DNA from 4 places in the Halopseudomonas salina genome. Region 1 is predicted to be linked to each of the others. Evidence: predicted binding sites of a transcription regulator. Region 1 holds the regulator's gene; each other region holds the start of a gene.
What was found. Region 1 encodes FliA, which starts transcription of late flagellar genes. Its sites were predicted from a motif close to CTAAAGTTTNNNNNNNNNNNGCCGNTAA; they were not measured.
Positions count from the first base shown of each region.

Region 1 (3,570 bases):
TATCGTCGGGACGATTTTCCAGCTCGATAAGCTGTTCGGACAACAATTCCAGAATCTCTCCGGCCTCAACCAGAAAGTCCTGGAGGATCTCTTCATCCGCATCAAAGCTCATGCATCCACTCCCGGGTAGCGCTTGTTATTAGAAGCCCAGGCTGGACAGAAGGTCATCGACTTCATCCTGCCCTGAGACAACATCTTCTCTTTTATCGGCATGAATCTGCGGACCTTCACCCTTGGGTGACACTTTTTTTGCTTCGGGGGTGGCTTTCTGATGCTCTATGCCGGCAAAACGATCCACCTGACCGGCCATGCGTACCAGATCCAGCAAGCTTTCCTCGACGTCATGCACCAGAGTAATCACCCGCTTGATCACCTGACCGGTGAGGTCCTGATAATCCTGAGCCATGACAATCTCATTCAACTGACCGCTGACCTGGGTGGCTGAGCTTTCGGTTTTCTCCAGAAAGTCACCCATGCGCTTGTACAGGTCGCGGAATTCGCCGGCGGCCATTTCGCGTCGCTGCAGACGTTCCCAGTCGGTGCGCAGTGCAGCGGCTTCCTGGCCCAGATTGGCAACGATAGGCGCACTGGCGTCAACCAGATCCATGGTGCGGTTGGCCGCCTTGTCGGTGAGTGTCACGACATAGTCCAACCGATCCGAGGCATCCGAGATACGCGTGGCTTCAACATCATCACCCAGCGCCTGGCTGGTATCGAGCTGAAAGTTGACGATGGCGTTGTGCAGCGCACGCGTCAGCAGCCCCACTTCATGATAGAGACCGCGGTCGCGTGCCTGATTGATCGCGTGAATGACCAGTATGGCTTCGCCGAACTGCCCTTTCTCCAAGAGATCGACCAACTGCCGCGCATTGTCCTTCAGGGAATGTTCGTATTCCTGAGCGGTAGCCTGGCCGGTGTCCTTACTTAACGCCATAACCTGTACCCCGGTTGTTATTTAGCCTGAACGCGCTCGAAGATCTTCTCGATCTTTTCCTTGAGTGCCTGAGCGGTAAACGGCTTGACAACGTAACCGTTCACACCGGCCTGGGCGGCCTCGATGATCTGATCGCGTTTGGCTTCAGCGGTAACCATCAACACCGGGAGATGCTTGAGGCGTTCGTCAGCTCGTACTGCACGTAGCAGATCGATGCCGCTCATGCCGGGCATGTTCCAGTCGGTAACCAGAAAGTCAAAATTACCGCTTTGCAGCATTGGCAGCGCGGAGGTGCCATCATCGGCTTCCGCCGTGTTGGTGAACCCCAGGTCGCGCAACAAATTCTTGATGATGCGCCTCATCGTTGAAAAATCATCAACGATGAGAATTTTCATATTCTTGTCCAAGTCGACCTCCGTACACACCAGGAAGAGTGCGTTGTCACACTCCGTTAAGCTACTGGCCAAACAAGCCTTTCACGTTTTATTGACGCCAGTGTAACCGGAGTGGCCCAATCGTGCTGCCTCCGCTGACATTAGTTCGTCTTCGTACCTGTTACTGCCAGGCGATATTCTCGTTCTGTGGGCATTGTCCGGATGTTGACCACAAAATCAATCATTTCGCCATCCGCCCAGCCTGGCGCGCAGCCGCGCTGCGCACTGACTGTGTAACTGACTGACGCGCGACTCACTGACACCAAGCACTGCGCCTATTTCCTTGAGGTTCAGCTCTTCGTCGTAATATAGCGACAGCAGCAGACGCTCACGCTCGGGCAGGGTGTCAATTGCTTCCACCAGAGCCTGGCGAAAACGCTGGTCCTCCAGCCCGCCAAAGGGCTCTTCGTCGCCGTGTGCGTCGGCCCGGGTTCCGGATTCGAGCAGGTCATCGAAGCTGAACAGCTTGCTGCCGGCTGTATCATTGAGGATCGAATAATATTCCTCAAGACTCATTTCCAGCTCTGCAGCTATCTCCTGATCCTTGGCATCACGTCCCAGCCGCGACTCGACGGCGCGCACTGCATCACTGACCATGCGAGTATTGCGGTGTACCGAACGTGGCGCCCAGTCACCCTTGCGTACCTCATCGAGCATGGCCCCACGAATACGGATACCGGCATAGGTCTCGAAGCTGGCGCCCTTGGAATTGTCAAACTTGCGAGAGGCTTCGAGCAAGCCGATCATGCCGGCCTGTATAAGATCATCAACCTGGACGCTGGCCGGCAGGCGGCCCAGCAGATGGTAGGCAATACGCTTGACCAGAGGAGCGAACTGTTCGACCAGACGATCCTGGGAACCCGCGGAACCCTGTGCGCGTGTATACATGCTCACCCCACCTGCCGTTAAGGTCATAGGCCTGTTCCGGTCTGTTGCACCAGGCGCTCGACAAAAAATTCAAGGTGGCCGCGTGGATTGGCCGGTAATGGCCAGGCGTTCACCTTCTGTGCGATCCCGCGGATCGCCAGCGATGCCTTGCTACGCGGGAAAGCATCATATACCGCGCGCTGTTTCTGCACCGCCTTGCGTACGTTTTCATCGTAGGGTACCGCGCCAACATACTGCAGGGCCACATCCAGAAACCGATCGGTGACCTTGGTCAGCTTGCTGAACACCAGACGACCTTCCTGGGGAGTGTGAACCATGTTGGCCAACACGCGAAAGCGCGTCATGCCGTGGTCACGATTAAGCAGTTTGATCAGCGCATAGGCGTCGGTAATCGAGGTGGGCTCATCGCAGACAACCACCAGAACTTCCTGGGAGGCGCGTACGAAGCTCACAACCGAATCGCCGATTCCGGCGGCGGTGTCGACAATCAGCACATCGATATTGTCACCGATTTCACTGAACGCCTGAATCAGACCCGCATGCTGCTGGGGATTGAGGTTGACCATGCTGGCAGCGCCGGAAGCGGCTGGAACGATGCGGATCCCCCCGGGGCCGTTGAGCAGCACATCGCGCAGCTCGCAGGTTCCTTCCAGCACGTCAGCCAGCGTCGCCTTGGCCTTGAGTCCGAGCAGAACGTCGACGTTGGCCAGACCAAGGTCAGCATCAAGCAGGACGACACGCCGCCCCAAATCGGCAAGTGCGAGGCCGAGATTGACTGACACGTTGGTCTTGCCTATGCCGCCCTTGCCGCCGGTGACCGCAATAACCTGAACCGGATGTTTGCTGCCCATCTGCGTTGATTACCTTCTTATAAGTTCGGTTAGCTTGCCCGCTGGGTGTGTAGTATACCGGCAAACACATCTGCCATGGCCTGATCTGCCGGCGCCTCGTTGCCCGCCAGACTGACCGCGCGGCTGACCAGCTGATGCCCCACTGCCTTGGCAATATCATCCGGTATGCGCTGGCCATCTGCCAGATAGGCTACCGGTAAACCCTGTTGCATGGCCAGACCCAATGCTTCTCCGAGAGTGGCTGCCTCGTCGACCTTGGTCAACACGCAACCGCTGAGGCCACAGACCTTGTAGGTGTGATAAGCAGCCTTGAGCACCTGATACTGACTGGTTGCTGCCAGCACCAGCAACTTGCTGACACGATGGCCCAGTGCCGCCAGTTGATTGAGCTGGCCGTGAAGATGCGGGTCCTGGGCCTGAAGGCCGGCGCTGTCGACCAGCACCAGGCGCTTGCCGGAGAATT
Region 1 covers NZ_BMFF01000003.1:180,346-183,915, forward strand. Annotated here, with positions in the region: gene IEV54_RS08205 (chemotaxis protein CheA) at 1-112, opposite strand, end outside; gene IEV54_RS08210 (protein phosphatase CheZ) at 140-934, opposite strand; gene IEV54_RS08215 (chemotaxis response regulator CheY) at 952-1,329, opposite strand; gene IEV54_RS08220 (RNA polymerase sigma factor FliA) at 1,546-2,283, opposite strand; gene fleN (flagellar synthesis regulator FleN) at 2,280-3,107, opposite strand; gene flhF (flagellar biosynthesis GTPase FlhF) at 3,137-3,570, opposite strand, start outside.

Region 2 (3,570 bases), on a different contig from region 1:
CAGGTCTCCCGGCGGCAACTGGTGTGTGCAGTCTCCGCTAAAACGGGCCTTGCAGCCTGTTGCGGAGATATCAATGAGGGTGCCATCCAGGGCCACATTGCGCTCTGAGTGACCCAGATGCACCGACAGTTCCATGCTGCGTCGCACGGCAGCCCTGAAGGCCCCACGCTTCTGGTGATAGACCATCTCTTCGGGAAGGGGAGCGCAATAGGTAGGCACTCCATCAAGCATCAACCTTTGCACGCCGGGACAGTGCCAGCGCATGTGTACGCCTTCATGCCAGGCGTCTACTCGAAATGCTTCTCCCGCGGTGGCAAACCGGTCGCCATCGCGGGGCATCATCTCGTCAATCCAGAGGGTCTTGGTGGCATTGTCTATCTGCACAATGAAGCTCTGAAACTTTTGCGGACGGTCAGCGAAGGTAACGCGCAGATGATCACGGTGCTGCTGGATATTTTTCAGCAGCGAGAGAATCTCTACTGGAGAACGGACGTCCCGCGGTGGCTGCGGTCCTGGTTCCTGGTTGAATAAGCTGGACACTGAAGGCTCTCGAGTTCAAAAGGTCAGGCATACTACTACAGTATGCTGGCTATCTGACACGCCGTTCAGGCCTTGGTCAGGTTGCGTTGATTACCGGAACGGCTGGCAACACCTTGACGATCGTATACGCTCTGACTTGCCTCACCCTGATTACGCAGAAGATCAAGTAAGCGGCCAGTGGCCTGTTGATTATGCCGGACCAGTCGCGCGTTGCGCAGGTTGGCTGCCTGGCAGCGTTGCAACGCGTTCTGAAATGCAGAATAGACCTCCAGTAGCGTAGCGGCTCCTGAGGATCTGATGTGTGCTTCGAGCCCATCTCCGGGCGCAATACCAATCTGCGAGCACCAAGTTCGAATAGCGAGGTCATGATGAGCGAGGGCGTCGACCAAGGGGGCTTTGGCAGACAGCAGTTTCTCAAGCTCATCCATGTCACGGTTGATAAGCGCTTGTTGCTCCTGGTCCAGAAGTTCGGCGAAAGCTTCGCAGTCCGGCTGCGCTTGCAAGAACACCTTCTCCAACTGTTCCATCCGCTTTCTCCGCTAATCGCTATACCGGCAAGGAGTCCGGACACGGCTCCGCAGGGTTATTCCAGAGCCAGCAGTCTGTCAGCAATGCGGCCGCTGTCAGCATTATAGCTGCCATCACTGATGGCCTGCCGAATCTGGGCTACACGCTCGCTATCGACCACTGGCAGTTCACGCAGCCGCTCTTCCACTGCTTGTAACTGCTGGGCCTGTGGGCTCAATTTGACCTGTCCATCTTCCGCAGGTGTGTTTTGCGCGTTTCCTTGCGCGGCAGGACGGGTGCCTTCGGCCGCGGCATCACGCTTGCCCATGGTAGCGCCTGTCTGGGCACCCCGATTGGCACTGTTTGATGCGTTGAAGTCAATAACCATTCTGTTTTCCTCAGAACCTGAATGCTTTACTAACACCTGTAACGGCCGATGCAGTCAAAACTTTAGGAAAAATTTATGTGAATCTGGTCACGTTTCTTCGCCGAATTTCACGATCCGATTATAGAGCAAATGAGCAATAACTTCACATTGCGACTTCAACCTGCCCGGGGCCGGTGATTCTGGCCTTGACCACGCGACCGGAGCGCGAATTTCGCACACGTATCTGACTGCCCATATTTCCGTTTTCCAGGGCTTCGCCCGGCATGCGCACCGATACATGGCTGTTGGCAGCACTGATCACCACCTTGTCGCCTCGTTTGACGACCTCCTGCTGCTCCAGCTGATTGGGCGCCAAAACCGTATCGGCCGCCACCTGGCGTCTCAGGCGCAGGCCCGCTACCTGAGCAATGTCGGTCAGATAGGCGTTGTTCAAAAGACCCACGTCACGCTCGAGCAGGGTGATATCCTGCATGGTAATCACGGCATGGCGCGACAGTGGCCGAGTGGTCACAAGAACGGGTTGGTACAGACTCACCTGGGCCGGCACGAAGAGCCGCCAGCGCACCTCACTGTCACAACTGAGTCGCACGGTGACCCGGCCGACAGGTTCGGCCGGGCTTTCCAGTTCGGCATGCAGCGCTCCCTCCGGGCACAACGGCAAGCGTAGCCGGTTGTCCAGGCGATTGACTGTGACCTCGTAGCGGGCGTCCCGTGCACTGCGCTGCAGGTGACTCTCGATTTCTTGCTCAAGAAAAGAGGTGGTCGCGCCGATAAGTTGATCAATCAGTGGATTGGCGGAAACGCCTGCGCAAAAAAATAGCGGCAATACCGCGCACCCTGTGAGAAAACGCATACAATGAACCTTGATGACGAGTGGGTTGGCGCATGTCAAAAAAACGCCGTAACGAGCACTACCCTAACAGCGCAGCAAGATGCATGCCGTTTCATTCAAGATATTTGAGGAGTCGTCCATGGCTGGCGTAATGGATTCGGTAAACCAACGTACCCAGCTGGTCGGTCAGAACCGCCTGGAACTCTTGCTGTTTCGCCTTGCAGGACCGCAGTTGTACGGCATCAATGTTTTCAAGGTGAAGGAGGTGCTGCAGTGTCCCAAGCTCACTATCTTGCCGCGGTTGAATCCGGTCGTGCGGGGGGTCGCGCATATTCGCGGAGGTACCCTGCCCATCATCGACCTCAACAAGGCCACTGGTGGGCCGGGGCTCGATGATTTGAGTACGGCGTTCGTGATCATCACCGAATATAACTACCGTGTTCAGGGCTTTCTGGTGCGTTCAGTCGAACGAATCGTCAATATGAACTGGTCAGAAATACACCCGCCGCCACGGGGCACCGGTCGCGACCATTACCTGACAGCGGTGACCCGCGTCGACGACAAGATGGTCGAGATTATCGATGTCGAGAAGATTCTTGCCGAAGTCGTGCCAACTGTGGAGACCATCACCGCAGGTGTGATCGATGAGGTAACCCATACCGAAGCTCTGGCGCGCAAGGTGCTGATCGTTGATGACTCATCGGTGGCGCGCAAACAGGTCGTCCGATGTCTGCAGGAAGTGGGTGTGGAAGTGGTCGCGCTCAACGATGGACGTCAGGCGCTCAACTGGCTTCGTGACTTGGTCGAAAATGGCCAGGGTGTATCTGATCTGTTGATGATGGTTTCAGACATCGAAATGCCGGAAATGGATGGGTACACGCTGACCGCCGAGGTGCGCGGTGATCCACGTATGGCCGGTTTGCATATCCTGTTGCACACCTCGCTTTCGGGCGTGTTTAATCAGGCAATGGTAAAAAAGGTGGGTGCAGACGATTTCCTCGCCAAGTTCAAGCCGGATGAGCTGGCACAAAGGGTGATTGATCGCCTGCACGCACTGCGTGAGTAGATCGCCGCATGGGGAAGCAATTCAATTGATTACAGGATGGGCTGCGTGACCTCGGCAAACCAAGATTTTCATGTTTTCAGGGAGTTTCTGGAAAAAGCGTGCGGCATTGTGCTGGGCGACAATAAACAGTACCTCGTAGCCAGTAGGCTGAACCGGTTACTCGAGCAGCAGGGCATCAAAAGCCTGGGCGAGCTGGTAACGCGGATTCAGACGCAGCCCCGCAGTGGGCTGCGAGAG
Region 2 covers NZ_BMFF01000001.1:428,927-432,496, forward strand. Annotated here, with positions in the region: gene IEV54_RS02135 (flagellar brake protein) at 1-540, opposite strand, end outside; gene IEV54_RS02140 (flagella synthesis protein FlgN) at 606-1,067, opposite strand; gene flgM (flagellar biosynthesis anti-sigma factor FlgM) at 1,124-1,435, opposite strand; gene flgA (flagellar basal body P-ring formation chaperone FlgA) at 1,578-2,288, opposite strand; gene IEV54_RS02155 (chemotaxis protein CheV) at 2,407-3,333, shown strand; gene IEV54_RS02160 (CheR family methyltransferase) at 3,379-3,570, shown strand, end outside.
Region 2: flgM (flagellar biosynthesis anti-sigma factor FlgM) is a predicted target of FliA. The motif match lies at 1,474-1,501, and genes of this name have one in related genera.

Region 3 (3,570 bases), on a different contig from region 1:
ATATAGGTTGGGGAGTCGGGAGCGTTCTCTGGCGACTTGGTCCACTTCCACATGTCTTCTTCATGTTCGGTCCAGGTGTCTTCCAACACGCCGCCTTCATAGGAAATGTGCAGCAGGTTGGCATCCATGGAGTAAGGAGACTTTTTCTTGCCGTGACGCTCGATCGGTATGCCGTGCTTTTCCGCGTAATCCATCAGCTTCTCGCGCGACAGCAGGTCCCATTCACGCCAGGGTGCAATCACCTTGACGCCCGGTTTGAGCGCATAGGCGCCCAGTTCGAAACGCACCTGGTCGTTGCCCTTGCCGGTCGCACCATGGGAGATAGCGTCGGCGCCGGTCTCGTTGGCGATCTCGATCAGGCGCTTGGCGATCAGCGGGCGCGCAATGGATGTACCCAGCAGGTACTCGCCTTCATAGACGGTATTGGCGCGGAACATCGGAAACACGAAATCACGCACGAACTCTTCGCGCAGATCGTCGATGTAGATCTCCTTCACGCCCATGGCCTTGGCCTTGGCACGTGCTGGCTCGACCTCTTCGCCCTGCCCCAGGTCAGCGGTGAAGGTCACGACTTCGCAGTCATGGGTATCTTGCAACCACTTGAGAATTACCGAGGTATCCAGACCACCGGAATAGGCCAGGACGACTTTTTTCACATCAGACATTACGCGCTCCCTTGAAAATTGATCAACGCCACGCACGGGGCGACGGGCAAAGCGCTATTCTAGCGCCCAGCCGGGAGGAATCACAGGGGAGATAGATCAGCTCTTTTCGAGTTTCAGGTTTACGCGACGGTTCAGCGCCCGGCCTTCAGCACTGCGGTTGCTGGCAACCGGGTAGCGATCACCGTGGAAACGCAGGCTGAACAGCTCTTCTGCCACTCCGCGCTCTACAAGGTAATTGCGCACAGCCAGAGCTCTCTGGCGAGCCAACTCCCGATTGTCGAGCCGGTTACCGACGTTGTCCGAATGGCCTTCAAGCACGATACCGGTTATTTCCTCGTCGGCCTGGAGATATTCCAGCGCCGTATCAAGCAGCTGTTTGGCGCTGGCTGATAGGTGAGTCCCGCCGCTGGCAAAGCTGACAACACTATTGGAAATCTGATCGAAATTCATTGGCAGCAATCCGGCGCTGCATTTCTGGAAATCAGTCCAGGCCTGCTGATAACCGATACTGGATACCACCACTCGCACTGGCTCCACTGCATTGGCCCAGGCAGCGCGCTGAATTGTCGGGTGCAACCCACTTGCCAGGCCCGCGAGCATCTGACCTGCCTGCTGCTGTGGAACGCGTATGGCAACCTGCTCGTCAGATACAGCCGTGTAGCCCAGCAACCGGGCCCGCGCCTGGGGCTGCCACATGGGCGCGTCATTGTAGAGCTGCGCCTGACCGGGCCGCATGAGGTTGTTCCAAGCCTTGAGCTCGAATACCGGGCGCTCCCCTGCGCGCCTGACGAACACGGCGTCGCCATAACCGCTGACCGGCTGGGTCAGGCGACATTCGAACTTGTCGCCCTCGACCGACCATTCCACCTCTTCCATGCGCGTCTGAAATGTCAGCGCATGGGCAGGCAGGGCCACCGTCAGCAGTAATGCAATACAGGCTCGAGCCACGGGTTTCTCCGAAAGATGAACTCTTCTCAATGGGTTACATCGGCGAGAAGGCGGAAAACTTTACCCCGTCGGTGTGTAAAATCCGGGGCGCTTCCGGTAGCATTAGCCCATTCAAATTCTCTGGAATACCCGCTGATGACCGACCGCATCACCCTGATCAGGCCGGACGACTGGCACATACATCTGCGCGACAATGATGTATTACCTGACACCGTAGCCGATGCCTCTCGCGTATTTGCCAGAGCAATAGTGATGCCAAACCTGGTACCACCAGTGCGCGACGGCCAACAGGCCGACGCCTACAAGGCGCGCATATTGTCCGCTCGTCCTGCTGGCTCTAACTTCACTCCACTGATGGTGCTCTACCTTACTGACCAGACCAGCCCGCAGATTATCCGCGAAGCCTGGGCAGCGGGTCAGGCCGTCGCCGCCAAGCTCTACCCTGCCGGCGCAACCACCAACTCGCAGTCAGGCGTCACTGCGCTGGAGAATATTTATCCAGCCCTGGAAGCCATGGCGGAGGTGGGAATGCCTTTGCTGGTTCATGGTGAGGTAACCCATGCCGACGTTGATATCTTTGATCGCGAAAAGGCTTTCATCGACCAACAACTGGTGGGGGTGGTCGAACGCTATCCGACCCTGAAGGTGGTCTTCGAGCACATAACCACAGCCGATGCAGTGGATTTTGTACAAAGCGCATCAGGCCGCGTTGCCGCCACCATTACTGCGCATCATCTGCAGTACAACCGCAACCACATGCTGGCTGGCGGGATTCGTCCGCATTTCTTCTGCCTGCCGATTCTCAAGCGCCAACGCCATCAGCAAGCGCTGTGTGATGCCGTGGCTTCCGGTTCCAGCAAGTTTTTCCTGGGAACCGATTCCGCGCCCCACGCCCGGCATGCCAAAGAGGCAGCCTGTGGTTGCGCCGGCTGCTATACCGCCTTTGCTGCCATCGAGATGTATGCCGAAACCTTTGACCACCTGGGCATTCTCGACAAGCTCGAGGGTTTTGCCAGCCTGCATGGCCCTGATTTCTACGGTATGCCGCGCAATACAGACCGGATCACCCTGGTGCGCGACTCCTGGACTGCACCTGAAACCCTGCCCCTGGGTGATCAGGTTATCGTTCCGCTGCGCGCTGGCGAGACCCTGCAATGGCGCGTCGCTTGACCGCCAACCATATTAAGGATCGCTTGTGAGCGAGTTTGAGTTCGACACCGAAGACCAGCAACCCGCAAGTAAAGGGCCCAAGTCGCCAATGGCTTATCGCTTCCGTGGTTTTTTACCGGTGGTGGTAGACGTGGAGACCGGCGGCTTCAACAGCGCTACCGATGCGCTGCTGGAAATTGCCGCCACTATTGTCGAGATGGATGAAGAGGGCATGATCTACCCTGGGGATACGCACTTCTTTCGCGTAGAGCCCTTTGCCGGAGCAAATGTAGAAGCAGCCGCACTGGAATTTACCGGAATCAAGCTGGATCATCCCCTGCGCATGGCAGTGACCGAAGAGCACGCCCTGACGGACATCTTCAAACACGTGCGCAAAGCGGTCAAATCCGCCGGCTGTAATCGTGCGGTGCTGGTTGGGCACAATGCATTCTTCGACCTGGGGTTTCTCAATGCCGCTGTTGAGCGCACGCAGATAAAGCGCAATCCCTTTCACCCGTTTTCCTGCTTTGACACCGCCACGCTGGGCGGCCTGGCGTTCGGCCAGACGGTGCTGGCCAAGGCCTGTTCCGCCGCCGACATCGAGTTCGATGGCCGCGAGGCTCATTCCGCACGCTATGACACCGAAAAAACCGCCGAGCTGTTCTGCAGCGTCGTCAATCGGTGGCGCGAAATGGGCGGCTGGCCACTCGACTGATTCACAACTCTACACATCTATCCGAATCAATAACTTGCCCGCCGTACCAGCGGGCGCTATTTTCAGATAGATGCGCAACAGTCCGCTACACTT
Region 3 covers NZ_BMFF01000001.1:806,612-810,181, reverse strand. Annotated here, with positions in the region: gene IEV54_RS03825 (argininosuccinate synthase) at 1-665, opposite strand, end outside; gene IEV54_RS03820 (flagellar protein MotY) at 762-1,613, opposite strand; gene pyrC (dihydroorotase) at 1,749-2,783, shown strand; gene rnt (ribonuclease T) at 2,809-3,477, shown strand.
Region 3: IEV54_RS03820 (flagellar protein MotY) is a predicted target of FliA. The motif match lies at 1,650-1,677, and genes of this name have one in related genera.

Region 4 (3,570 bases), 170 kb from region 1:
CGGTGGTCCCGACCTTCCTCCACTACAACCTGCCGCTGATCGCCTTTGGGTGGTTGGGGGTGATGGTTTTGTAGACACGTAGCTGCAAGCCGCAAGCTACAAGCTACAAGCTACAAGCTAAACCCTACTTGGAATGGAGTCTCTGTACTGACGACTGCGTCTCAGAAAGACGCAGTCCGTACAGTACGCATGGACAGCTTGCCGCTTGTAGCTTGTAGCTTGAGGCTGCCCTTTTCAGCTTGTAGCTTGCAGCTTGAGGCTTGCCGCTGCCCTTATACCCTAAAGCGCGCTACCAGTCCGTCGATCTGTTTGCCAAGTTGAGTGAGGTGTTCGCTGGCTTGGGCGGTTTGTTGGGCGCCGTCGGTGGTTTCGCGGGCCAGTTCCGCGGCTTCGGTGACGCTGCGGTTGACGTCTTCCACGACTGTGGATTGCTGAGTGGTGGCGCTGGCGATGGAGGCGTTCAGGGCTACCATTTGCTGCATCGACTCGGTGATCTGGTCAAGGGCTGCGCCTGCGGCTGTGGCCTGCTGCACGCTGAGCTCCGAGTAGCGGTCACTCTCGTTGATCACCTCCACCACGGTCTGAGTGTTGGTCTGCAGCTTGTTGATCATATTGTGAATTTCTTCGGTGGACTTCTGGGTGCGTTGCGCCAGATTACGCACCTCGTCGGCTACCACGGCAAAACCGCGGCCCATTTCCCCGGCGCGGGCTGCCTCGATTGCGGCGTTCAGGGCCAGCAGATTGGTCTGCTCGGCGATATTGCGTATCACATCGAGTACCGAGGTGATTTCATGGGCATCGCTGGAGAGGCTTTCCATGTGCGTGACGGCGGTCTTTACGCTGTCTGACAGGTGGGTGATCTGCTCGATGGTCCTGGTGACCTGAACACGGCCATTGTTGGCGCCCTCGTTGGCGTTTTCGACTTCCTGGGCTGCCGCGTTGGCGTTTTGCGCCACGTCCTGCACGCCGTAGGTAATCTCATTGACCGCTGTGGCCATCAATTCCATTTTCTCGGATTGTTGAGTCATGCCGCGCAGGCTGTTGTTGCTTATCTGGCTCAGCTGTTGGCCAGCGCTGGTCAACTGGTTGGCGCTGTCACCCAGCTGGTGAACTATGCCGCGCAGGTTTGCGGTGAAGTTGTTGAAGTGGCTGGCGATCAGAGACAGCTCGTCCTGGGCGTTGTCGTCCAGCTTGCGCGTCAGGTCGGCTTCGCCGCTGGCGATATCGCGCATGGCTTCAACCACACTGTTCAAAGGTCGGGAAATGCTGCGGCCGATGATATACAGAATGAGGACCATGAGCAGGGTGAGGAGGGTCACGAAGATCATTACCTTGACGGCCTCGGCGATGAACTTGGCTTCCATGTCGGCAATAAAGATGCCTGTGCCGATCATGTAATCCCAGGGCTCGAAGTGCGTGAAGGCGGCGATTTTCTGGTGCGCTTCACCTTCACCCGGGTTCTGTCCAGGGCGTGACCAGCTATATTCGATAAAGGCGGTACCCTGGTCGCGCGCCAGTTTGACCATTTCGGTAATGACGTTGGGGCGGCCGTCGCTATTGGTAATGGTGGTCAGGTCTACACCCTCGGTCTGGGGCGCCATGGGGTGCATGACCATGACGTTGTCCATGTCGTTGACCCAGAAGTACTCGGTGCCGCCGCCGTAGCGCATGGTACGCAGTGCTTCGAGTGCAGCGGTACGGGCCTGCTCGCCGGTAAGTTCGCCGGAGACTTCGCGGGAGTGGTAGTAGCCCATCAGGGTATGGGCAGACTCGACCAGGTGGGTTGCCTTGGTAACTTCGGCCTGTTTGTACTCCGACCGCAGAGTGGCCAGAGCGGCCACAGCGAGTACCGTCATGCTGACCAGTGCGACTATCAGGATTAACCAGATACGCTGGCTGATTTTTATTTTGCGCAATACGTTCATCTACAACCTCTCCCCCGGGACCGTTACCAGCCAGGCGCACAATGGCATCTGGTGGCCAGACACATCTTTTTATTTTATCGACCAACGCCCAGAAAACCTGAGTGTTATTTTGTTGGCAGTCATGATGTCAATTTGACGTTATTCGCCGTCAGATACAATAGCGCTACAGGTAAATAACCCGTTCATATCAACATGTATTGGCAAAACCCCAGTGGTGGTTTGTGGCCGCTCAGTTGAACTCGACCAACAGTTGCCGCGCTTTAACCTGCTGGCCTTCGCTGGCGAGTAGCTGGCTTATGGTGCCGTTTATCTGGGCCTTGAGTGTGTGCTCCATTTTCATTGCTTCCATGCGCAGCAAAGCCTGGCCCTTGCTGACCTGTTCGCCCACCTTTGCCATGACTTCGGTAACGGCCCCATCCATGGGTGCCAGCAGCCGGTTTGATGTGACGTCGGCAGCAGCTGCCGGTGGCCGGTGGGATACATCCTCTAACTGCAGATTGCCCTGCTCACAGTAAAGGGCTATCCGCTTACCGTTGATCAGGCAGGGGCGGCGATAACGAATGCCATCCAATTCGCACACCATGACCGAACCTGTCTGCTCGATTATCCGCAGATGCAGGCAGCGGCCTGAGACGCTGATATTCAGGCTGCCGGCAACCTCGCCTGAGCAGGTGGATATCTGAACGGCATGTACCTCGCCGTCATTGAGCAGCAGGAAACGGCTGGGGATGGGTGCGGTGTTACTCCAGCCCTGTAATGCGGGCGGCAGCTTGCAGCGCCTGGCAGAGGCCTGATAAAGAAGCGCTGCCGCCATCGCCAGATCCTCGGCGGCCACGGGCTGGGGCGTCAGGCTGGGATCGCTGTGAAATTGCTCGGTTATGAAAGCGGTGCTGGTGTGACCCGCCGCAAATTGCGGGTGGGCCAGCAGATTGATCAGAAACCGCTGATTGGCATTCACGCCCAGCAGCACCGAGTGTTCCAGTGCGTTGATCAGGCGAGTGCGCGCTTGTTCGCGGGTAGTGCCATGGGCAATGATCTTGGCCAGCATGGGGTCGTAAAAAGCGGTTATTGCCTGACCCTCGCGCAGACCGTGGTCGATGCGTACTCCTTCGATATTCGCTGGCTGCCAGAGGTCGACGCGTCCGGTCTGGGGCACGAAATCCCGGCGGCTGTCTTCGGCGTACAGGCGTACCTCGATGGCGTGGCCCTGCAGTGCTATCTGCTCCTGGCGCAGAGGGAGCGGCAGGCCTGAGGCGACCTCGAGTTGCCAGGCTACCAGATCCAGCCCGGTGACCAGTTCAGTGACTGGGTGCTCGACCTGCAGGCGCGTGTTCATTTCCAGAAAGTAGTAGTTGCCGTCGGCATCCAGCATGAACTCCACGGTGCCTGCGCCACTGTAGTTGACACTGGCGGCGGCCTTGACCGCTTCTGCGCCCATTGCGGCGCGCAGTTCGGGCGTCACGACCGGGCAGGGTGCTTCCTCGATAACCTTCTGATGGCGGCGCTGCACCGAGCAGTCCCGCTCGCCCAGGTGCACGAGGTTGCCGTGGTTGTCACCGAAGATCTGGATTTCCACGTGCCTTGGGCGGATTAACGCCCGTTCCAGTATCAGCTCGGCGCTGCCGAAAGCGCTTTGGGCTTCTGC
Region 4 covers NZ_BMFF01000003.1:14,287-17,856, reverse strand. Annotated here, with positions in the region: gene IEV54_RS07525 (Na+/H+ antiporter family protein) at 1-74, shown strand, start outside; gene IEV54_RS07520 (methyl-accepting chemotaxis protein) at 273-1,925, opposite strand; gene IEV54_RS07515 (acetyl/propionyl/methylcrotonyl-CoA carboxylase subunit alpha) at 2,155-3,570, opposite strand, start outside.
Region 4: IEV54_RS07520 (methyl-accepting chemotaxis protein) is a predicted target of FliA. The motif match lies at 2,000-2,027, and genes of this name have one in related genera.